Regions from separate parts of the Paracoccus haeundaensis genome, predicted to be linked through region 3. Evidence: riboswitches for the same ligand, from Rfam matches in the RefSeq annotation. Region 3 holds a riboswitch; each other region holds the start of a gene.
The links. Region 3 has a riboswitch for cobalamin ahead of FHD67_RS03825 (DUF1636 family protein). Riboswitches for the same ligand answer to the same signal wherever they lie in the genome.
Positions count from the first base shown of each region.

Region 1: it holds a riboswitch for cobalamin, as region 3 does, so the genes downstream of both, FHD67_RS04865 (TonB-dependent receptor plug domain-containing protein) here and FHD67_RS03825 (DUF1636 family protein) in region 3, are expected to answer to the same signal.
Region 2: it holds a riboswitch for cobalamin, as region 3 does, so the genes downstream of both, FHD67_RS18550 (ABC transporter substrate-binding protein) here and FHD67_RS03825 (DUF1636 family protein) in region 3, are expected to answer to the same signal.

Region 1 covers NZ_VDDC01000008.1:183,985-191,231, forward strand. Annotated here, with positions in the region: gene bhcC (3-hydroxy-D-aspartate aldolase BhcC) at 1-394, opposite strand, end outside; gene bhcB (beta-hydroxyaspartate dehydratase BhcB) at 391-1,356, opposite strand; gene bhcA (L-aspartate--glyoxylate aminotransferase BhcA) at 1,356-2,546, opposite strand; gene bhcR (HTH-type transcriptional regulator BhcR) at 2,744-3,565, shown strand; cobalamin riboswitch at 3,628-3,814, shown strand; gene FHD67_RS04865 (TonB-dependent receptor plug domain-containing protein) at 3,948-5,840, shown strand; gene FHD67_RS04870 (ABC transporter substrate-binding protein) at 5,837-6,640, shown strand; gene FHD67_RS04875 (FecCD family ABC transporter permease) at 6,637-7,247, shown strand, end outside.
Region 2 covers NZ_VDDC01000051.1:1,551-8,797, forward strand. Annotated here, with positions in the region: gene FHD67_RS18530 (nucleoside deaminase) at 1-292, shown strand, start outside; tRNA gene FHD67_RS18535 (tRNA-Gly) at 340-413, shown strand; gene FHD67_RS18540 (ABC transporter ATP-binding protein) at 429-1,193, opposite strand; gene FHD67_RS18545 (FecCD family ABC transporter permease) at 1,190-2,245, opposite strand; gene FHD67_RS18550 (ABC transporter substrate-binding protein) at 2,242-3,249, opposite strand; cobalamin riboswitch at 3,388-3,604, opposite strand; gene FHD67_RS18555 (hypothetical protein) at 3,853-4,107, opposite strand; gene FHD67_RS18560 (TRAP transporter large permease) at 4,233-5,549, opposite strand; gene FHD67_RS18565 (TRAP transporter small permease subunit) at 5,549-6,106, opposite strand; gene FHD67_RS18570 (TRAP transporter substrate-binding protein) at 6,156-7,175, opposite strand; gene FHD67_RS18575 (gluconokinase) at 7,172-7,247, opposite strand, start outside.
Region 3 covers NZ_VDDC01000007.1:185,659-192,905, reverse strand. Annotated here, with positions in the region: gene cobG (precorrin-3B synthase) at 1-187, opposite strand, end outside; gene cobN (cobaltochelatase subunit CobN) at 184-3,357, opposite strand; gene cobW (cobalamin biosynthesis protein CobW) at 3,371-4,414, opposite strand; gene FHD67_RS03825 (DUF1636 family protein) at 4,417-4,827, opposite strand; cobalamin riboswitch at 4,923-5,148, opposite strand; gene cobO (cob(I)yrinic acid a,c-diamide adenosyltransferase) at 5,189-5,818, shown strand; gene otsB (trehalose-phosphatase) at 5,920-6,642, shown strand; gene FHD67_RS03810 (alpha,alpha-trehalose-phosphate synthase (UDP-forming)) at 6,652-7,247, shown strand, end outside.

The DNA.
Region 1 (7,247 bases), on a different contig from region 3:
CGTCGACGCAGACGATGATCCGGCTGCCCCGCAAGGGCAGGCGCGCCAGGCGGTCGATCTTGGCCGGGTCGCGGACCTGGTTCGACACGAGCACGTCGCGGATGCCGCCGCGCACGAACACCTCGGCTTCGGACACCTTCTGGCAGCAGACGCCGACCGCGCCGCCCAACCGCTCCTGCAGCTTCAGGACGTCGACCGACTTGTGCATCTTGCCATGCGCCCGGTGGCGCATGCCGTGGGCGCGGGCGTAATCTCCCATCTTGCGGATGTTGCGTTCCAGCGCGTCCAGATCAAGGATCAGGCAGGGGGTCTGGATGTCGGCCTCGTCCATCCCCGGCAGGGCGGGAATGTCGTATCCGACCTCGAGGCCTGAGAATTCTGCATGGGCGTTCATTGGGCATCTCCGTTGGTCCAGGGCAGGCGGTCCAGATCGACATTGCCGCCGGTGATGATGACGCCGATGCGCTGGCCGGCAAAGACGTCGCGGTTCTTCAGGATGGTCGCCAGCGGCACCGCGCTGGAGGGTTCGGCCACGATCTTCAGCCGTTTCCAGATCAGCTGCATCGCGGCCACGATCTCATCCTCGGACGCGGTCAGGATGTCGGTGACGTGGCTGCGGACGAAATGCCAGGTCATGTCCTTGAGCGGCACTTTGAGCCCGTCTGCCACCGTCACGGGCGCGTCGTCTGCGATGATATGGCCCGCGCGAAAGCTGCGCGCCGCGTCGTCGGCCTGTTCGGGTTCGGCCGCATAGATGCGTGTGGCGGGGGCCAGCGCGGACAGGGTCAGGCAGGTGCCCGACACCATGCCGCCGCCGCCGATGGGGGCGATGACCGCGTCCAGGTCGGGGATCTGCTCCAGCATCTCGGCCGAGCAGGTGGCCTGTCCGGCGATCACCCGCGGGTCGTTGTAGGGATGCACGAATTCGGCCCCCGTCTCGGCCACGACCTGGGCAAAGACCGCCTCGCGCGAGCTGGTCGAGGGCTCGCATTCCACGACGCGCGCGCCATAGCCGCGCACCGCGTCCTTTTTCGCCTGCGGGGCGGTGCGGGGCATGACGACCGTGCAGGGGATGCCGCGGCGTCCTGCGGCATAGGACAGGCAGGTGCCGTGATTGCCGCTGGAATGGGTGGCGACGCCGCGCGCGGCCTGGGCATCCGACAGGCCAAAGACCGCGTTGCTGGCCCCGCGCGCCTTGAAGGCGCCGGCCTTCTGCAGGTTCTCACACTTGAAGAACAGCTGCGCGCCCGTCAGCTCGTCCAGCATCCGGCTGGTCAGGACGGGGGTGACGTGGACATGCGGGCGGATGCGGTCGCGTGCCGCCAGCATGTCGTCCAGGGTCGGGATCGCGTCCATCACGCAGCCCGCCTGCAGGCCTGGCCCGCGCTGTGCCGGTAATGCGCTTGGGCGGCGGCGACGCCGGAGCCCAAGGTGACGGGCAGGCCCAGATCGACCATCACCATCTCTGCCGTGGCCAGCCCCGACAGGGCCATCACGTCGGTCAGCATCCCCAGATGCCCGATGCGGAAGACCTTGCCCGCGACATCGCCCAGGCCCGTGCCGAAGGCCACGCCATAGGTGTTCAGCGCATGGCTGACGATGCGGTTGGCGTCGAACCCGTCCGGCGTGCGGATCGCGCTGACGCTGTCGGAATACAGCGCGGGTCGCGCGGCGCACAGCGTCATGCCCCATGCCGCGACGGCCTGGCGGACGCCTTCGGCGATGCGGTGATGACGGGCAAAGACGTTCTCCAGCCCCTCGTCCAGCAGCATGTCGGTGGCGACCTTCAGCCCGTTCAGCAGGCCGACGGGCGGCGTATAGGGAAAGCCGTTCGCGGCATAGCCCCGCGCCATGTCGCGGATGTCGAAGAAGGTGCGCGGCAGGCCCGCGCCCTCGACCGCGGCCATCGCCTTGGGCGAAAAGCCGACGATCGCCAGGCCGGGGGGCAGCATGAAGCCCTTCTGCGACCCGGTGACGGCGACATCGACGCCCCATTCGTCCATCCGGAAGTCATAGCAGGCGATGGAGCTGACCCCGTCCACGAACAGCATCGCGGGATGGCCCGCCCGGTCCAGCGCGCGGCGGACCGCGGCGATGTCCGACCGGACGCCGGTGGCGGTTTCGTTATGCGTGGCCAGGACCGCCTTGATGCGATGGGCCGTGTCGGCGGTCAGGATCTCCTCGAACCGGTCGGTGGGGATACCTTCGCCCCAGGACTGGTCCACGACCTCGACGTCAAGGCCGTGCCGCTGGCACATGTCGATCCAGCGGTGGCTGAACATGCCGTTGCGCGTGGCCAGAACCGCGTCGCCCGCGGACAGCGTGTTGGTGATCGCCGTCTCCCACCCGCCTGTGCCGGTGGAGGGGAACACGAAGACCTGCGCCTGCGTCGATTTCAGGACCTTTTTGACCCCCTCCAGCGCGGGATGCAGGATCTTTCCGAACATCGGGCTGCGATGGTCGATTGTAGGCATGTCGACGGCCTTGCGAAGCACCTCGGGGATGTTCGTCGGGCCGGGAATGAAGATCGGGTTCTGGGTGCTCACGGTCGGCTCCTCCTTGATGCGACAAGGTGTAGCATGGGTCCGCAAACCGGTAAATTTTTTTGAAATCGTTTTTCGGAAATCTGGTTTAATGCAGGTTTCGCAGCGAAATCATGGGCGCTTGAATTTTTCATTGCCGGAAAGCGGCTTTCATGAAATTATTTTTCTGTGGTGTTACAGACGGAAGGGGCGTGATTCCGATGCAGCAGCCGGTGCGCAAGCGGGGACGGCCAAGAGGCGGCAAGGCCGATCAGCCCGCCGCCAGCATCCAGGCCCTGGACCGCGGGCTGGACGTGCTGGAGGCCCTGGCCGCACATGAGGGGATCACCCTGACCGGCCTGTCCACGCATCTGGATCAGTCCCCCGCCACCATGCACCGCGTCCTGGCCACCCTGGAACACCGTCGCTATGTCGAGAACAATCCCGACCGGCAGGAGTGGTTCATCGGCCCCGAGGCGTTCCGCCTTGGTTCGGCCTTCCTGCGGCGCACGAACATCGTCGAACGCAGCCGTGCGGTGATGCGCGACCTGATGGCCCTGACCGGAGAGACGGCGAACCTGGGCATCGAACGCGACGGCGACGTGCTGTTCGTCAGCCAGGTCGAGACGCATCAGACGATCCGCGCGTTTTTCCCGCCCGGCACCCGGTCTCCGCTGCACGCATCTGGGATCGGCAAGGCGCTGCTGGCGGCGTTCGATCAGACGCGGCTGGCGGTGTTCCTGCGCGACGCGACCTTCACCCGGTTCACGGAAAAGACCATCGCCGACGCGGACGCGCTGCAGGCCGACATCGCCCTGATCCGCCATCGCGGCTTTGCCTTTGACGACGAAGAGCGCACCTTGGGGATGCGCTGTGTCGCGGCCTCCATCGTGAACAGCTATGGCGAGGCGGTGGCCGGGGTGTCGGTGTCGGGCCCCACAAACCGCATGACCGATGCCGCCGTCGACCGCATCGGCGGCATGGTCGCCACCGCGGCGGAACGGATTTCGGCCGATCTGGGATCGGGCCGGGGCGGGCGGTGACCGCCTTTTGCCGGGCGTGGAACGGACGGCGGAATCCCGTTGACAGCTCCGGGGCCTCTGCGCCACAAGGGCGCCGCTACGGTTCCGGCCTGCATGCCGGATCAAAAGGGAACGCCGGTGACAATCCGGGGCTGCCCCCGCAACTGTAAGCGGAGAGCGATGGCCGATCATGCCACTGGAGCGATCCGGGAAGGCCGGCCAAGGCATCGACCCGCAAGCCAGGAGACCTGCCGCAGCACTCACCCATTTCCGGCGCGGGGCGTGCCAGGAAAGCGGCTGATCCGCAGTGGTGACAGTCACCGTCCTGCCGCGACCCACCGGGTCCGTGTGCCGGACATTTCTGTTTGCCGCAGGCCGTGCCTGCCTTGAAAGGTCCGTGCCGATGCGCCGTCCGATCTGTCTTCTGGCGACGCTTGTCGCCCTTCCCGTGACCGCCGCCGCTCAAGGTGCGGCACCGGGAGAACCCATCCTGCTGGACGAGATCGTGCTGACCGCCGGCATCACGCCCGTGGCCCAGGACGGCTATGCCCGCGCCCACACCGTCCTGACCGCGACCGAGATCGAGGATCGCGGCATCGCCACCGTCCAGGACGCCCTGCGCGCGTTGCCCGGCGTGTCGGTCAGCGGCAGCGGCGCCAGCATCGCGCAGGTCCGCATCCGCGGCGCCGAGGCGAACCACACCCTGATCCTGATCGACGGCATCGAGGCGGCGGGGGGCGAGGATGAATACGTGCTGACCGGGCTGGAGACCACCGACATCGACCGGATCGAGGTGCTGCGCGGGCCGCAATCGGTGTTCTATGGATCGAACGCCTCGGCGGGGGTGATCAACATCATCACCCGCGACGCGCCCCAGGGCCTGTCCTATGGCGGTTCGGTCGAGGCCGGGAACGGCGGGGCGGCCTCGGTCCATGTCAGCCGTCGCGGGGAGCGGGGCGGGCTGCGGCTGTCGCTGTCGGCGCGCGACGATCTGGGCTATGACCAGTCGGGCGATGGCGGCGGCAAGGACGGGATCAACCGCAAGACCGCCGTCCTGTCCGGCGACGTCCTGGCCACCGACGATTTGCGCCTTGGGGTGGCGCTGCGCCAGTCCACCGAGGATTACGGCTTTGACGCCGAGAACTTTGCCGCGACCGATGCCGAAAGCTATCTGGTCGATGCCGACCTGTTCGGCCGCCGCGACGAGTTTCAGGGCGGGGTCTGGGCGGAATATACCGCGTTGGACGGCCGCCTGGTCCAGCGCCTGGACTATCAGCACAGCATCACCCGGCAGAGCCAGGACAACAGCCCGTTCCGGCGCGGCCAGACCGAAAAGCTGAAATACCGCGCCAGCCTGGGGTTGGACGGGTCGGCCGCCGATGCCTCGCAGCTGCTGAACCTCTTGGCGGAACATCAGCGCGACAGCAACTCGACCGCGCCGGGGCAGTCCCGGGAGATGTCGTCGGTCGCGCTGGAATACCGCGCGATGCTGGCCAGCGGACTGGATGTCCAGGCCGGGCTGCGCCACGACGCGAACCGCGTCTTTGCCGATTTCACCAGCTGGAACCTGGGTCTGTCCTGGCAGATGCCCGACCGTCCGTTCCGCCTGCACGCATCCGCCGGGACGGGGCTGGTGAACCCGTCCTATTTTGAGCTGTATGCCGATGCCGGCTTCTTCGGCACCGTCTATCAGGGCAATCCCGACCTGCGCCCGGAAAAGAACAGCGGCTTTGATCTGGGGGTCGAGGCGCAGCTGCCGGACGGTCGCGGGACCATCGACGTCACCTATTTCAACGAGACGCTGGAGGATGAGATCACCGACTATCTTGTCGGCATCGAGGATGGCGTGGCGTTCTATTCCTATCGCAACCAGTCCGGCGAAAGCCCCCGCCAAGGGGTCGAGGTCGCGGCCCGCATTCTGGCGACCGACAGTCTGACCCTGGGGGCCAGCTATACCTATCTGGACGCGGAAAATCCCGATGGCAGCGTCAAGACCCGCCGCCCCCGGCACGAGGCAGGCCTGACCGCGACGCTGGCAATCCTGGACGGGCGCGGGTCGGTCACGGGCGATCTGCGTCACGTGGCGGGCACATTCGATGCCCAGATATGGAACGACGGTATCGTAGAAGAACTGCCGTCCTATACCGTGGTCAACCTTGCCGCGGGCTATGACCTGACGCCGAACGTGCGGGCGACGGCGCGGGTGGTGAACCTGTTCGACCGCGATTATTCGGATGTCTGGGGCTTTGCGAACCAGGGGCGGACCGGCACCATCGGCCTGCAGGCGCGCTGGTGATCCGCGGGCTGATCGGGCTGGCGCTGATGGTCGCCCCCGCATGGGCCGACGCGCCCGCGCGGGTGGTGTCGATCAACCTGTGCACCGATCAGCTGGCGATGCTGGTGGCGGCGCCGGGACAGCTGGCCTCGGTCAGCTATCTGGCGCAGGACCGGGTCTCTTCGGCCATGGCGCGCGAGGCCGAGGCCTATCCCACCAATCGCGGCCAGGCCGAGGACATCCTGGCCCTGCAGCCCGACTTGGTGCTGGCGGGCACCTATTCCTCTCCGGCGACGCTGGACATGCTGGACAGGCTGGGCCTGCGCGTGGCGACCTTCGACATGGGGACGGACCTGGACAGCATCCGCACCAACCTGCGCCTGATGGGCGACGTGCTGGGCCGACGGGACCGCGCCGACCGGATTGTGGCGCAGTTCGATCGCGACCTGGCGGCACTGCAGGCGGACCCGCGCCCCGACCGCCGGGCGGCGCTATATGGGGCGAACGGCTACAGCTCGGGTCAGGACAGCCTGGCCGGGGCGATCCTGGCGGCGGCGGGCCTGACGAACGTGGCGACGGAACTGGGCCTGTCGCAGGGAGGCTTTGTGCCGCTGGAGGATCTGGTGATGGCCGATCCCGACCTGATCGTGACCGGCCAGCGTCAGCCCCGTGCCTCGCGCGCCGAGGAGGTGATGGACCACCCCGTCCTGCGCGCCATCACGCCGGGGCGGCAGGTCGTCACTGCGCCCGACCGGGACTGGGCCTGCGGCACGCCGCATGTCCTGCGCGCCGTGGCACAGCTGCGCCAGGTGGCGCCATGAGGCTGACGGCCGCGCTTGGCGCGCTTGTGGGCGTGCTGTTCGTGATATCGCTGCTGATCGGGACCAGCTGGCAGCCGCCCGGGCCCGCGCTGGCGGCGCTGTTCGGGCGGGGCGATCCGCTGTTGGTTCTGATCATGCAGGAACTGCGCCTGCCGCGCGCCATCCTGGGCGCGGCGGTGGGCGCATCGCTTGGGCTGGCGGGGGCCGCGATGCAGGGCTTTCTGCGCAATCCCTTGGCGGAACCGGGGCTGATCGGCACCTCGGGCACGGCGGCGCTTGGGGCGGTGCTGGCGATCCAGACCGGGCTGGCCGCGGCCTTTCCCTTGGGCCTGCCGCTGGCGGCGCTGGCGGGGGCGGCGCTGTCGGTCGGGCTGGTCATGGGACTGGCGGGCCCGCGCGGCGGCGCGCTGGCGCTGATCCTGGCGGGGATCGCCATATCGGCCCTGGCCGGGGCCGCGACCTCGCTGGTCCTGAACCTGTCGCCCAACCCCTTTGCCGCCAACGAGATCGTCTTCTGGATGATGGGGTCGCTGGTCGACCGCTCCATGCTGCATGTCCGCATCGCTGTGCCGGTGATGATCGCGGGCGCGGTGATCCTGTGGCCCGC
Region 2 (7,247 bases), on a different contig from region 3:
TGCCGAGATCCTGGCGATCCGTGCCGCCTGCGCGGCCCTGGGGTCCGAACGCCTGCCCGGTCACGAGCTGTGGGTCACGCTGGAGCCCTGCCCGATGTGCGCGGCGGCCATCTCGGCCGCGCGGATCGCCCGGCTGTATTACGGGGCGTCGGACCCGCGCATGGGGGGCGTCGCCCATGGCGCGCAGGTGTTCCGGCACGCGCAGTGCCATCATCGCCCGGAGGTTTATGACGGCCTGGCCGCGCCGGAATCACGCGACCTGCTGCGGCGGTTCTTTGCGCAACGACGGTGACGCGACCGCTTGAACCTGCCGCGCGGGCGGACTATACCGATCCCCGCGCGGGTGTTGTGTAATGGTAAGACCCTAGCCTTCCAAGCTAGAGACACGGGTTCGATTCCCGTCACCCGCTCCAATCCCTCTCATGGCATCAGACGACCGGATGAAACCGCATCACGCGGCTGCCGTCCTGCGGATCGGTCAGCGTGCTTGCCCGCACCTGAAAGACGCGCGCCAGAAGGTCCGCGGTCAGGATACGGTCTGGCGGGCCCAGGGCCACCAACCGACCGGCCTGCATCACCGCCAGCCTGTCGCAGCGCATCGCCTGGTTCAGGTCATGCAGGGCGATCACCGTGGTCAGGCCCAGGCCGCCCACCAGATCCAGGATCGCCAGCTGATGACGGATGTCCAGGTGGTTCGTCGGCTCGTCCAGCAGCAGGATCCGCGGCGCCTGCGCCAGCGCACGGGCGATATGGGCGCGCTGGCGTTCGCCCCCCGACAGAGTCGACCAGTCGCGCCCCGCCAGATGTGCCAGGTCGACCCGCGCCAGCGCCTGCGTCACATGCGCCTCGTCCGCCGGGGACCAGGGCCGCAGGGCGTCCAGCCAGGGCGTGCGCCCCAAGGCCACGGCATCGCGGACCGTGATGCGGTCCGACGTCTCGGCGCTTTGGGCGACCAGGGCGATGTGGCGGGCGACCTGGCGCGCAGGCATGGTGCGCAGCGGCCGGCCGTCCAGCGCGACCTGGCCGCCGTCGGGGCGGACCAACCCGGCCAGCATCCGCAGCAGCGTGGACTTGCCCGACCCGTTCGGGCCGATCAGGCCCAGCATCTCTGCGGGGCGGATGTCCAGGGTGACGCCGGCCACCAGGGCGCGTCCGCGCAGGCGGCGGGTCAGATCACGCGCGATCAGCATCATGACGCGGACCGCCCGCGGATCAGAATCGCCGCAAAGGCCGGCGCGCCGACCAGCGCGGTCACGACGCCGATGGGCAGGGTCTGGCCGGGTACCAGCATCCGCGCGATCACGTCCGCGGCGATCAGGAAGACCATGCCGATCAGCGCCGACACGGGCACCAGCCGCGCGTGGCGCGTGCCCACCAGGAACCGTGCCGCATGCGGGACGACCAGCCCGACAAAGCCGATCGCACCGGTGACCGACACCATGACCGCCGTGGCCATGGCGGTCGCCAGGATCAGCACGGCCTGAACGCGCCGGACCGGCACGCCCAGGGACGCCGCCGATTCCGTGCCGAAGGCAAAGGCGTCCAGCGCGCGGATGTGCCATGCGGCCGCGCCAAGGACGGTCACGGCGGCGGCCAGCGACAGGCCGACATCGTCCCACCGGACGCCCGACAGGTTGCCCAGCAGCCAGAACATGATGCCGCGCGCCTGTTCCGCACTGGCCGACCGCGCGATGATGAAGCTGGTCAGGGCGTTGAACAGCTGCGACCCGGCGATGCCTGCCAGCACGATCTGCGCGGCACCCCGCGCGCCCGGACCACCACCCGACAGGCGCGCCAACCCCACCACCAACGCAAAGGCCGCGATCGCGCCCAGCAGCGCGCCCGCCGACATCGGCACGAACCCCGCGCCGATCCCCGCCACCGCGACCGTCACGGCCCCCGTAGACGCCCCCGCCGAGATGCCCAGCAGATAGGGGTCGGCCAGTGCGTTGCGCAACAGCGTCTGCAGGACCAGCCCCGAGATCGCCAGCCCCGCTCCGCAGGCCCCTGCCACCAGCGCGCGCGGCAGGCGGTAAGCCCAGACGATACCCTGATCGATCGGGTCCAGCGGATAGCCCGCACCCAGCATCTGGTTGGCCAGCGCCTGCCAGACGGTCGAGAGGGGGATCGGCGTTTCCCCCAGGGCGGTGCCGGCCAGGGGGGCCGCCACGATCAGCAGCGACACCCACAGCCAGACCGGGGCCAAGGGGCGGCGGACGGTCGGCACCCCGACATCGGCGGTCATTCGGACAGCCCGTCCATGCCCGCCGCCAAGGCCTCCAGCCCGTCGATCATGCGAATGCCGGGATGCAGCGCCTCGGCGTCCAGGATGACGATGCGATCCCGGCGCACGGCGGTCATCCGGCGCGTGACCGGGTCCGTTTTCAGAAAGCGCAGCTTTGCCTCGACATCGTCGGCAGGAAAGCGGCGGCGGTCCATGCGCGCGATCACCAGCACCGAGGGGTCGGCACGGGCGATCGTCTCCCACCCTACGGCGGGCCATTCCTCGTCCGAGGTCACGACGTTGCGCAGGCCAAGGCGGTCCATCATCCAGGCCGGGACGCCCATCCCGCCCGCCATGTAGGGGTCCAGCGCCAGATCGGCTGAGGAGAACCAGACCGCCGCGGACGCATCCGGCAGGTCCATCGCCCGCGCGCGCTCCACGACCGCCACCTCTCGGGCCTGCAGGTCGGCGATCAGCGCCTGGCCCGCGTCCTGCGCGTCCATGACGCGCGCGATCTGGTCGATGCCGTCCCACAGCGTCGCGATGTCGAAGGGCGCAAGGCGGGTGCCGTCGGCGCCCACGCTGTTGTCCTTGCCTTGGCAGTCCGTGGGCATGACATAGGCCGGAATGCCCAGATCGGCGAACTGCCGGCGCGTGCCGACCGCCCCCTGATCCCCGATCATCCAGGCGAACATCGTCGGCACGAAGCCGGGGCGCCGGTTCACCACCGATTCAAAGCTGGGCGTGTCGTCGCTGATGCGGTCAACCCTGGCATCATCCTCTGCAAAGGCGGGCAGCACCGGGGTGAACCACAGCGCGGTCCCGGCCATCCGGTCCGCCTGGCCCAGCGCATACAGGATCTCGGTCGTGGACTGGCCGATCGACACGACGTTGTCGGGACGCGCGGGGATGGTCACTTGGTGCCCGCAATTGTCGATCACCAGCGGATAGTCGGTCGGCGCGGCAAGGGCCGCCTGGCCCAGGCCCAGCGCCACCGCGGTCGTCAGGAAGATTCTGGTCGTCATGGTCGTCCTTCATGAAACGAAGGACGGGGCTGAAAAAGGCGCAGCGGCGTCACCGGGGTCCCACCCACCTTCGCGGTCGCGTCGGATGAAGGCCGTGGATCGGCGCATGCGGTCTTTCTCCGGGGCACCCCGCCCGGGTTGGTTCAGGTCATGATGGCAGGTCTCCTGACTTGCGGGTCGCGGCCTTCCCCGCCTTCCCGGCGCAGGGGGCGCCAGTGGCATCATAGGGTCGGCTACCGCTTACAGTTGCGGGGGCAGTCGCGGATTCGGCGCCTGATGGCTACACCTCACCACGTTCCCTTTTCACCCTGCCGGGGCCTTGGCCGGCACGGGAACCATCACGGACGGAAATGCCGCCGGGTGGGGACAAAGTCAACTGCCGCGGCAAGCAGCCCGCAGCCGACCCGGCCACCACGGCCGACGCACCTGTGACACCCGCCGCTTATGCCAGCCTGATCCCGGCGACCGGTGCGCCGCTGGTCGAACGCGCTGGCGCCCTGCGGAGGAAGGAGTTGGTCGCAGTCCTTCCTGCCAGGCATTGATGGGGGGTCGGATATAGGGCGTCAGACCACCGGGCGATCCAGCGCCTGACACCGCAGGGCTTCAAACCTGGCCGGGCCTCTTTCGCCACAGGTGGCGAAGGTCCAGCCGGGGATAGTCCCGCTCGATCTGGCTGCCCCAGAACAGGCCGGCGATCGGGGCTTCGGGATGGTCAGGGTCAAGGCCATAGTCGATCTGGGCGATGCGTTCGGCCGGCATGTGCAGGGTGTATCGCAGGAACAGGAACTGCTCCAGCCAGGCGTCATGGTCCTTGTTCGTGAACAGGTCCGGACGGGGGACGGGTTCGGGGTCGTGCATGGTGGGTCAGCTTTGGGTGACGGACCCGGATCATCCGTCAATCCGCTTGCCGGTGCAACATTCCTGTCCCCGAACGAAAAGGGGGCACGCCGCATCCGGCATGCCCCCCGATCCACGGCAGGCGATCAGTAGATCGCCAGGGCCGGGAACAGGATCAGCAGGCCCACCGCCAGGATCTGCAGCCCGATGAAGGGCAGCAGGGCGCGGAAGATTTCTCCCAGCGAGATGTCCGGCGGGGTCACTGACTTCAGGTAGAAGGCGGCGGGCCCGAAGGGCGGCGACAGGAAGCTGACCTGCATGTTCATCGCGAACAGCACCCCGAACCAGACGGGGTCGTATCCCAGGCTGACGATGATCGGCACGAAGATCGGCATGGTCAGCAGCGCGATGCCGACCCAGTCCAGGAACATACCCAGCACGAACAGGATCGCCATCATGAACAGGATGATGATCGTCGGGTTGTCGCTGATGCCGGTGATCAGTTCCGACACGAAGTTGATGCCGCCCATCAGGTTGAAGACGCCCACCAGGGCAGATGCACCGATGCCGATCCAGACGATCATGCCGACCGTCTGCAGCGTCTGCATGGCCGCGCCGCGCAGCAGGCCCCAGGTGAATTCGCCGCGGATCACGGTCGAGATCAGCACGCCCGCCACGCCCACGGCGCTGGCCTCGGTCACGGATGCGATGCCGCCATAGATGGAGCCCAGCACCATGATCACGACCAGGATCGGCAGGAACAGGCCCTTGAGCAGGCGCAGCTTTTCGTCCCGCGGGACGCGGGCGGTGACGGCCGGGGGCACGTCGCCCGGCGTCAGCCAGGCACGGATCAGCACATAGGCCACATAGAGCAGCGCCAGCATGAAGCCCGGCACGAAGGCGGCCGTGAATAGGTCGCCGATCGAGACGTTCGCGGTCAGGCCATAGATGATCAGCACGATCGAAGGCGGCACCATGGTCCCCAGGCTGCCGCCCGCGCAGACGACGCCGATGGCCAGCTTGCGGTCATAGCCCTGGGCCAGCATCTGGGGCAGCGCGATTAGGCCCAGCAGCACGACCTCTCCGCCGATGATGCCGGACATGGCGGCCAGGATGACGGCCACGAAGATCGTCTGGACCGCCACGCCGCCGCGGATGCGGCCGCCGACCAGGCGCATCGCCTCGAACAGGTCGCGGGCGATGCCGCTGCGGTCCAGGATCGCGGCCATCAGCACGAACATCGGCACCGACACGAAGACGAAGCTGGACACGAAGGTATAGACGCGGCTGGTGATCAGCGGCACGACGTTCGGACCGAACCACCCGAGCGCGAAGATCAGCGTGACCAGCAGCGTGACGAAGGCCAGCGGGATGCCCGTCAGCAGCAAAAGCAGCAGCAGCGCGAACAGAAGGCCCGTCCCGGCCTCGATCCCCAGGGATTGCAGCGAACCGAAGATCTCCATCAGCGGGCTCCCTTGTGCCCGCGGGCATAGTTGACGGTCAGGATGGCGAATTGCAGGGCCATGATCGCCAGCGCCACCATCAGCAGCACCTTGAGCACGCCCGGATAGGCCGGGTTCCAGGCCGAGCCCGAGGTCTCGAGGTGAAAGCTGCCGTCGGGGCGCCAGGCGGACCGCTTGACCATCTGCCAGGCCGCCCAGGCGAAGGCGCCCGAGGACAGGCCGCAGATCGCCGAGATGAGGATGTCGGCCACCCGCCGCGCGGCGGGCGGCAGCAGGTCATAGACCAGGACGACCCGGATGTGCCGGTCGCGCGCGGTGCACAGCAAGCCCCCGTAGACGAACGAGATCGCGCACAGGAACACCGTCGTCTCGTGCGCCCAGTTCGTCGGGCGGCCGAACACGTAACGCAGCACGACCTCCTGGATCAGGATCAGCATGGCGACCACCAGGCCCAGGGCCGGGATGATCGCCAGACGGTCGATCACGCGACCCAGGCGCCCCGACTGGGGCACGGCCTCGTGTTCCTCGCGCGGAATGGCTTCGGATGCGTCCATCATGTCCTCCTCCCTGGAAGGGACCGGGCGCGGACGCCCGATCCTGCGGCGCTTACTGCACCAGGCCCTTTTCGGTCAGGTACGCGGTCAGCGCGTCATAGACCTGCTGCGCCGCGGGCGACTGTCCGGCGACCTTTTCCCATTCGCCCATCGCGATGCCGCGGAACTTGGTGCGCTCTTCGTCGGACCAGTCGTGGACGGTGATCGTCCCGCCGGCCTCGGCCTCCGCCACGGCGGCCGCGTCGGCCTCGGCCAGGGCTGCGACCTGGACGCGGGCGAAATCGCGAACCGACTGCGTCATCACCTGCTGCAGGTCCTCGGGCAGGGCGTCCCATTTCTCCTTGTTCATCGAGATCTCGACCAGGGGCATGGAGTGGAAGCCGGGATAGACCGGATGGGGCGCGACCTCGTTCAAGCCTTGGGCTTGGTTGGTCGAAAAGACGCTGTAATCGGCCGCGTCGATGACCTTCTTGTCCAGCGATGTGAACACCTCGGAGCCGGGCAGGTTCACCGGCGATGCGCCGGCGGCGGCAAAGACCGACTGGACCAGGCCTTCGGGCGCGCGGATCTTGACGCCGGCCAGATCATCGACCCCGTCCAGCGGCACGGCGCTGACCAGCGCCTCCAGGCCCGGCGTGGTGGCGCCGATGAACTGCAGGCCATAGGGGTTCATGATCTGGTTCAGCAGCTCGGCCCCGCCGCCGTTCTCGACAAAGTCCAGCATCTGCTCGGGGTCGGACCAGGCGCCGACCGGGTTGCCCATCAGACCGAAGGCCGGATCGCGTCCCGAGAAATACGACAGGTCGGTCACGTGACCGTCCAGGATGCCCGTGGCGATCGCATCCTGGGTTTCGTTATGGGCGACGATGGATTCGACCGGCAGCAGGTCGATGGCGATGCGGCCGCCGGACTTTTCCGCGACATCCGCGGCCCAGCCCTGCTGGAGGACGAAGTTCGGGTTGCCCGACGGGTCGGACGACTGGAAACGGAAGCTGTGATCCTGGGCCATGGCGGGTGCGGCCAAGGCCATCGCGGCGCTGGCCGACATCAGGAAACGGGTCATCTTGGTCATGGTGTCTCTCCTCCGGTTGAAACTAGGCGCGGGTCGGACAGGGCCGCGACCGCGCGGTCGATGATCTGGTCG
Region 3 (7,247 bases):
CGCCGCGCAGCTGCAGGTTGGCGCGGCCGGTGAGCTCAATCACGCCATTGCCATGGGTCTGGGCGGCATCGGCGATGGCCTGGGCCTGGGCCGCGTCAAGACGCCCGCCGGGGGGGCGGATGCGTACCACCCACCCGTCGCCGGACTCCATCGGCTGCAGCGCGCCAGGGCACCAGCCGCGGATCATGACAGCCCCGCCATGATCGAGTTTCGCCGCGTGACCCACAGGCCGGCATCGTGCAGCCGCTGGAACAGGTCGCGCATCGCGGCCAGGGCGGCGGGGTTCGCGTCCTGCATGAAGGCGACGATCTCGGGGCGGCCCAAGGTCGCCTGATGATAAAGGTCGAACAGATGCGCGGGCACCGCGCCCGCCAGATGGGCAAAGGCCGCCATGTGGTCCAGCGTCGACGCGATCTCGGCCGCGCCGCGATAGCCGTGCCGCGTCATGGCGTCGGCCCACGCCGGATCGGCGGCCCGGGCGCGGGTGGTGCGGGCGATCTCTTCGGTCAGGGTCCGGGCGCGGGGGCGGTCGGGTTGCTTGGCGTCCAGATGGTAAAGCGCGGGCGCATCCGCCCCGATCCGCGCCATGGCGGCAGCAAAGCCCCCTTCATGCGCGGCATAGTCGGCGGCCAGCAGCAGATCCGTCTCGGGCAGGTCCTGCGCGTGGACAAAGCTGTCGGTCGCGGCCAGCCGCGCCTCCAGCACGTCGCGGGCCTCATGGCTGGCGCCATCCGCCCCGATGGCCCAGCTGGAGGCCGCGATCCAGGCCTCGCCCGCCGCCTGACGCGCGGCATCGGTGAATTCCGCGGGCGCGGTGCCCATGCCCAGCCCGTATTGCCCGGGCTGCGGGCCGAAGACCCGTGCGCCCTCGGCATAGGGGTTCTGATCCGCCGCCTCGTCCCGCGCGGCCAGCGTCGCGGCCCCGGTCTGAAACAGCTGTGCCAGCACCGGGAACACGTCGCGGAACAGGCCCGACACCCGCAGCGTCACGTCGATGCGCGGGCGGCCCAGCAGGGCCAGCGGCACGACCTCGACGCCCGAGACGCGGCCGGACCCGGCATCCCAGACCGGCTTCAGCCCGGCCAGATGCAGGGCCATGGCGAACTCTTCGCCCGCGGTGCGCATGGTCGCGCTGCCCCAGAGATCCACGACCAGCCCGCGCGGCCAGTCGCCGTGATCCTGCAGGTGACGGCGCAGCAACTCCTCGGCCAGTTTCACCCCCTGCGCATGGGCGGAGGGCGTGGGCACGGCACGCGGGTCCACGCTGTAGAGGTTGCGCCCGGTGGGCATCACGTCCGACCGCCCCCGATTGGGCGAACCCGACGGCCCCGGCGCAACGAACCGCCCGGCCAGCGCGGCCATCAGCCCGTCGCGTTCGGCCTGACCGCAGACGCCGCTGCCCCAGACATGCAGCCCCTCTCCGTACTGGCTTTCCTTGATGTCGCAGACGAAGCGGTCGATTCGGGTGATCGCCTCGGCGGCGCTGGCGTCGGGGGGGATGCCCAGATCGGCCTCGACCCCCAGGGCGCGCGCCTCGTCCCGGATTGCGGCGATCAGGCGGTCGCGACGCGCGGGGTCCAGCCCGTCGGCGGTGGAATATTCGTCCAGGGACCGTTCCAGCCCGGCCATGCCGGGGGGCAGGGCCGCGTCCCGCATGGGGGGCGGCATATGGCCCAGGGTCACCGCCCCGATGCGGCGTTTCGCCTGCGCGGCCTCTCCCGGATCGTTGACGATGAAGGGATAGATCACCGGCAGCGACCCCAGCAGAACCTGCGGCCAGCAGTCGCCCGACAGCGCGACCGCCTTGCCCGGCAGCCATTCCAGCGTGCCATGCGCGCCCATGTGGATCAGCGCCCGCGCGCCCTGCTGCGCCAGCCACAGATAGAAGGCCACATAGGCATGGCGCGGCACGCGGGTCAGGTCGTGATAGCTGTCCTCGCGCCCGGCGCGGTGGCTGCGTTCGGGCTGCAGCGCCAGGATCACCGGGCCGTGCAGGCTGGCGCGCAGGTGGAAGGCGCCGTCCCGGCAATCGGGGTCCGTCTCGGGCGGCCCCCAGGCCGCGTGCAGGTCCTCCTGCAGCGCCTGCGGCAGGCGGGCCAGCGCCGCGCGGTAATCGTCCAGCGGCCAAGCCAGGGTGCCGTCCGGCAGCGCGGGCAGGTCCGTGCCCAGCATCGCCCCCACCGCCTGCGCGGATGCCGGCGCGTCCAGCCCCACCGCATGGGCCTGTTGCCAGTCGCGGCCCGGATAGGTGGAGAGCACCATCGCCACGCGACCCGCCCCTTGCGCCATCGCGTGCCAGGCGGCGATGCGGTCGACGGCCCGGGCCCGCATCGGCGCATCGGGCCGGTGCACGAAGCGCGAATACTGCAGGTCCGGGTCGCGCGGGCTGACCGCCTTGAAGCTGATGAGGCCCGCGAAGATGCGTCCGTCGACCTCGGGCAGGACGACGTTCATAGCTAGGTCCGACGGCGACAGACCGCGTTCGGCCGCCAGCCAGTCGCGGCGGCGGTTGGTGGACAGGGCCACCTGGAACACCGGGCAGGACCAGCCGTCGAACGGACCCGCGTTCCCCCCGGAAAACCCGGTCGCGTTCACGACCAGCGCAGGCCCGCCCGGCAGGGCATCGGCCAGCCAGTCGCCCAGGCCCGGCGCCTTGAGCGACGGGGCAAAGACGCCCATCGCCGCGATGCCCCGCGCCCGCAACGCCCGGATCAGCGCGTCGATGGGCGCCACATCCGCCGCCGCCAGCCAGCTGCGATAGAAGGTGACCAGCGCCGCAATAGGGCCCGGATCGGCGACCACCCCCCGGTCGGGGTCGTAGAACCCCATCGCGGGCAGGGTCTTGACCCCCGGCACGGGCGCGGCCTGCAGGCCCGATGCGACGGCCATCTGCGCCAGCGCCGCCTGCGCCGCGACCGCGCCGCCTTGGTCGCAATGCCGCCGCAGCACGCGCAGGACCGAGGGGGGAACGGTCGACATCTCCTCCAGCCGCGGATCGTCGCGGCCGTCCGCGGGCAGCACGGCCAGCGCGATGCCCCGCCGGCGCGCCAGGTCCTGGACCGAGGCCAGGCCATAGGGCCAATACGCCTCTCCGCCGATCAGGCGGATCAGGATGCCGCGCGCGCCCGACAGGGTGTTCTCGACATAGGTGTCGACCGAGACCGGGTGCCGCAGCGCCACCAGGTTGCACAGCCGCGTGGACGGCAGTCCCCCCGCCGCGCGCCGCCAGCCCTCCGCAAAGGCCCCCAGGTCGCTGTCCGAAAAGGACAGGACCACCAGATCGCCGGGCGTCTGCCCGGGATCATAGGGGGTGTCGGTCTGCTCCAGCCCGACCTGTTCGCGGAAGATGACATGCATCAGGCGGGCCCGGTCATGCTGGCACGGCCTCCAGCACGGCGCGGATCGCGTCGGGGTTCACGTCGTCGTGCTCCGCGATCACCACCAGGCGCGAGCGGCGCGGGGTCTGGCCCCACGGGCGGTCGTACTGATGGCGCACCCGCGCGCCCACGGCCTGCACCAAAAGGCGCATGGGTTTGCCCGCGACGGCGACATGGCCCTTGACGCGCAGCACGTTCTGCTCGGCGGCCAGACGGGCGATGCGGGCGGCCAGATCGGCCGGGTCGGTGATTTCGGGCAGGTCGATGACGACGGTGTCGAAATCCTCATGTTCGTGGTCGTCGGCGCCGTCGTGATGGCTGGGGCGGGCGTCCAGATCATCTTCGGCGGCCTTGCCCAGGCCCAGGACCAGGCGAGGATCGACCGCGCCCTCGGTCACGGTCAGGATGGGCAGGGGGCGGGGCAGCTCGGCCTCGATCGCCGACCGTGCCGCTGCGACGCCCTGCGGTCCGGCCAGATCGGCCTTGGTCAGCAGGATGACATCGGCGCAGGCGATCTGATCCTCGAAGACCTCGGACAGGGGCGTCTCGTGGTCCAGGCCGGGGTCGGCGGCGCGCTGCGCGTCCACCGCCGCCACGTCGGGGGCGAAGCGGCCCGCCGCCACGGCCTCGGCATCGGCCAGGGCGATCACGCCGTCCACGGTGATGCGCGAGCGGACGGCGGGCCAGTCGAAGGCCTTCAGCAGGGGCTTGGGCAGCGCGAGGCCCGAGGTCTCGATCAGGATGTGGTCCGGGCGGGCGGGAAGCGCCATCAGCGCCTCCAGCGTGGGGATGAAATCGTCGGCGACGGTGCAGCAGATGCAGCCGTTCGACAGCTCAACGATGTTCTCGGCCGGGCAGGCGGCGTCGGCGCAACCCTTGAGGATCTCTCCATCGACACCCATCGTGCCGAATTCGTTCACGATCACCGCAAGGCGCAGCCCCTGGGGGTTGGCCATCAGATGGCGCACCAGGGTCGTCTTGCCCGACCCCAGAAAGCCGGTGATCACGGTGACGGGGGTCTTGATAAGGTCGTTCATGGTCACTCCTGCGACAGGGTATGCGGGGGGATGCGGGCAAGGCTCTGCTTGCGGAAGACGGCGGGGCGTTCGCGCCACGGCACGATGCCGTCGGCGGTCCCGGCATAGGCGCGCGCGCCCGACAGGATGTCGGCGGCGTCGTCCAGCGTCAGGCGGCCATAGACATAGGACCACTTGCCCGGCGCGGACAGCGCGACGGAACAGCCCTGCGAACAGGCAGAAAGGCATTCGACGGGGCGGATCTCGACGCCGTCGGGGGCGGTGCGGGACAGCAGGTCGTGCAGCCGGGCGCCAAGGCGCGGCACGTCCGGGCCAGGGGCATCCGTCCTTGCGGCATCGGTCCCTGCGGCATCGGGAACCGGGTCGGGCACGGTGCCGCGACAGGTGGTGCAGACATGCAGAACGGCGCGCATCGCGGCCCCTTCCTTGTTGCGGCAAGGGGCGTCCGAGAGGAGGCGGCACGGGGCATCCGGCCATCACCTGCCGGTCGCGAAACACCCCGTTCGCCCGTCATCGTCAGGTGCTGGCAGGTCTCCCGGCTTGCGGATCCAGGGGCGAATGCCCCAACGGTCGTCCCACCTTCCCAGCCCCAATCGGGGCCAGTGGATCGGGCGACCTCTCCGGTCACGGTCGCGGGGGCGGCTGCGCTTGGGGTCGCGGGTCTGGTGACCCGGGGCCTTGTCGCATTCCCTCTTCGCCTGTCATAGACAGGAACCAACACGCCCTCACCCAAACCCCCGCACCCGCCGTTTGTCAACCGCAAGGAGCGACCCGATGACGCAGACCGACCCGATTTCCGCCGAGGATCAGGACCGCCACGCCGCCAAGATGGCCAGGAAAAAGGCCGCACGCGACCGCATGATGGAGACCAAGACCGGCGAAAAGGGCCTGATCATCGTCCATACCGGGCCGGGCAAGGGCAAGTCGTCGTCGGGGTTCGGCATGATCATGCGCTCCATCGCGCACGGGATGCCCTGCGCCGTTGTGCAGTTCATCAAGGGCGCGTGGGACACGGGCGAACGCACGCTGCTGACCACGCATTTCACCGACATCTGCCAGTTCCACGCCATGGGCGAGGGCTTTACCTGGGAGACGCAGGACAAGTCCCGTGACATCGCCATGGCGCAGGCCGGGTGGGCGCGCGCGCGGGACCTGATCCGTGACCCGGCCATCCGCATGGTCCTGCTGGACGAGATCAACATCGCGCTGCGCTATGGTTATCTGGACGCGGCCGAAGTGGTGGCCTTTCTGCAGGCGGAAAAGCCCGCCATGACCCATGTGGTGCTGACCGGGCGCGGCGCCCCCGACGCGCTGATCGAGGCTGCCGACCTGGTGACCGAGATGACCCAGGTCAAGCATCCGTTCCGGTCTGGGATCAAGGCGCAGGCCGGGGTCGAATACTGACGCGCGCGGGTCGGCAGTCAAAAAACCTCACGCGGCGGTGAACCCTCGGGGGGAGTCACGGGTTCCCTTTGGTATATCCCAATCGCCGGAGCCCGCCTGACGTGACCCCACCCCCGCTTGCCCCCGACGCCGCCCTGTTCCTGGATTTCGACGGCTGCCTGGTCGACATCGCCCCCCGGCCCGATGCGGTCGTTGTCACGCAGGCGCTGCGCGACCGGCTGGCGGCGCTGTACCGGAGGCAGGGGGGTGCGGTGGCGCTGATCTCGGGGCGCGACGTGGCCGACCTGCGCGGACATATGGACGGGTTCGAGGGCATCGTCGCGGGCAGCCACGGCGCCGAACTGTCGCTGCGCCCCGGCCGCATTCAGACCCTGCACCGGGTGGATTTCGACGCGGGCCCCCTTCATGCCGCGGCCCATGCCGCCGCCGCGCCCCATCCCGCCCTGCTGGTCGAGGAAAAGCCCCACGGCGTCGCACTGCATTATCGGGACGCCCCCGATCTGCGCGCCTTTGTCGATGAGGTGATGCAGGATCTGGCCGATCGGAACCCGCATCTGGTGCTGCAGCCCGCCAAGATGGCGGTCGAACTGCGCCCCGGCGGTGTCGGCAAGGACAGCGCGCTGGCGCATCTGATGACGCTTGAGCCCTTTGCCGGGCGCGTGCCGGTCTTTGCGGGCGACGATACCACCGACGAACCCGCCATGGCCGAGGCGCAGGCCCGCGGTGGCTTTGCCATCAAGATCGGCGACGGTCCCACCGCCGCGCATCACCGATTGTCCGACCCTGCCGCGCTGGCCGCCTGGCTTGACGCATCGCTGAACTGAGGAATGCCCATGTCCACCGAACCGCGCCTGATCGTCGTCTCGAACCGCCTGCCGCTGGGGGACGATCCCTCGGGCGGGCTGGTGGTGGCGCTGGAGGATGCGTTGCGCAGTTCCGGCGGGGTGTGGGTGGGTTTCTCGGGCGAGGTGACGGACGATCCCGCGCCCGACCTGCAGGACCATCCGGGCGCGGCGTTCCAACGGCTGTCCTTTGACCTGACCCCGCAAGAGCATGACGAATACTATCTGGGCTATTCCAACTCCATCCTGTGGCCGCTGTGCCATGGGCGCCCCAACCTGATGCGCATCAGGCCCGAATACCTGGATGGATATGCACGGGTGAACCAGCGCATCGCGCGGATGCTGCTGCCGGTCCTGCGCCCCGATGACCGGATCTGGGTGCAGGATTATCACCTGTTCCCGATGGCCGCCGAACTGCGCGCCTTGGGGGTGGAAAACCCGATCGGCCATTTCCTGCACATCCCCATTCCGGGTCCGGCTGATTGCGCGGCCCTGCCCAACCCCGCGCAGCTGTTCGATTGGCTGTCCCATTACGATCTGCTGGGGTTCCAGGCCGAACGCGACCTTGGCGCCTTTGCCGAAAGCGC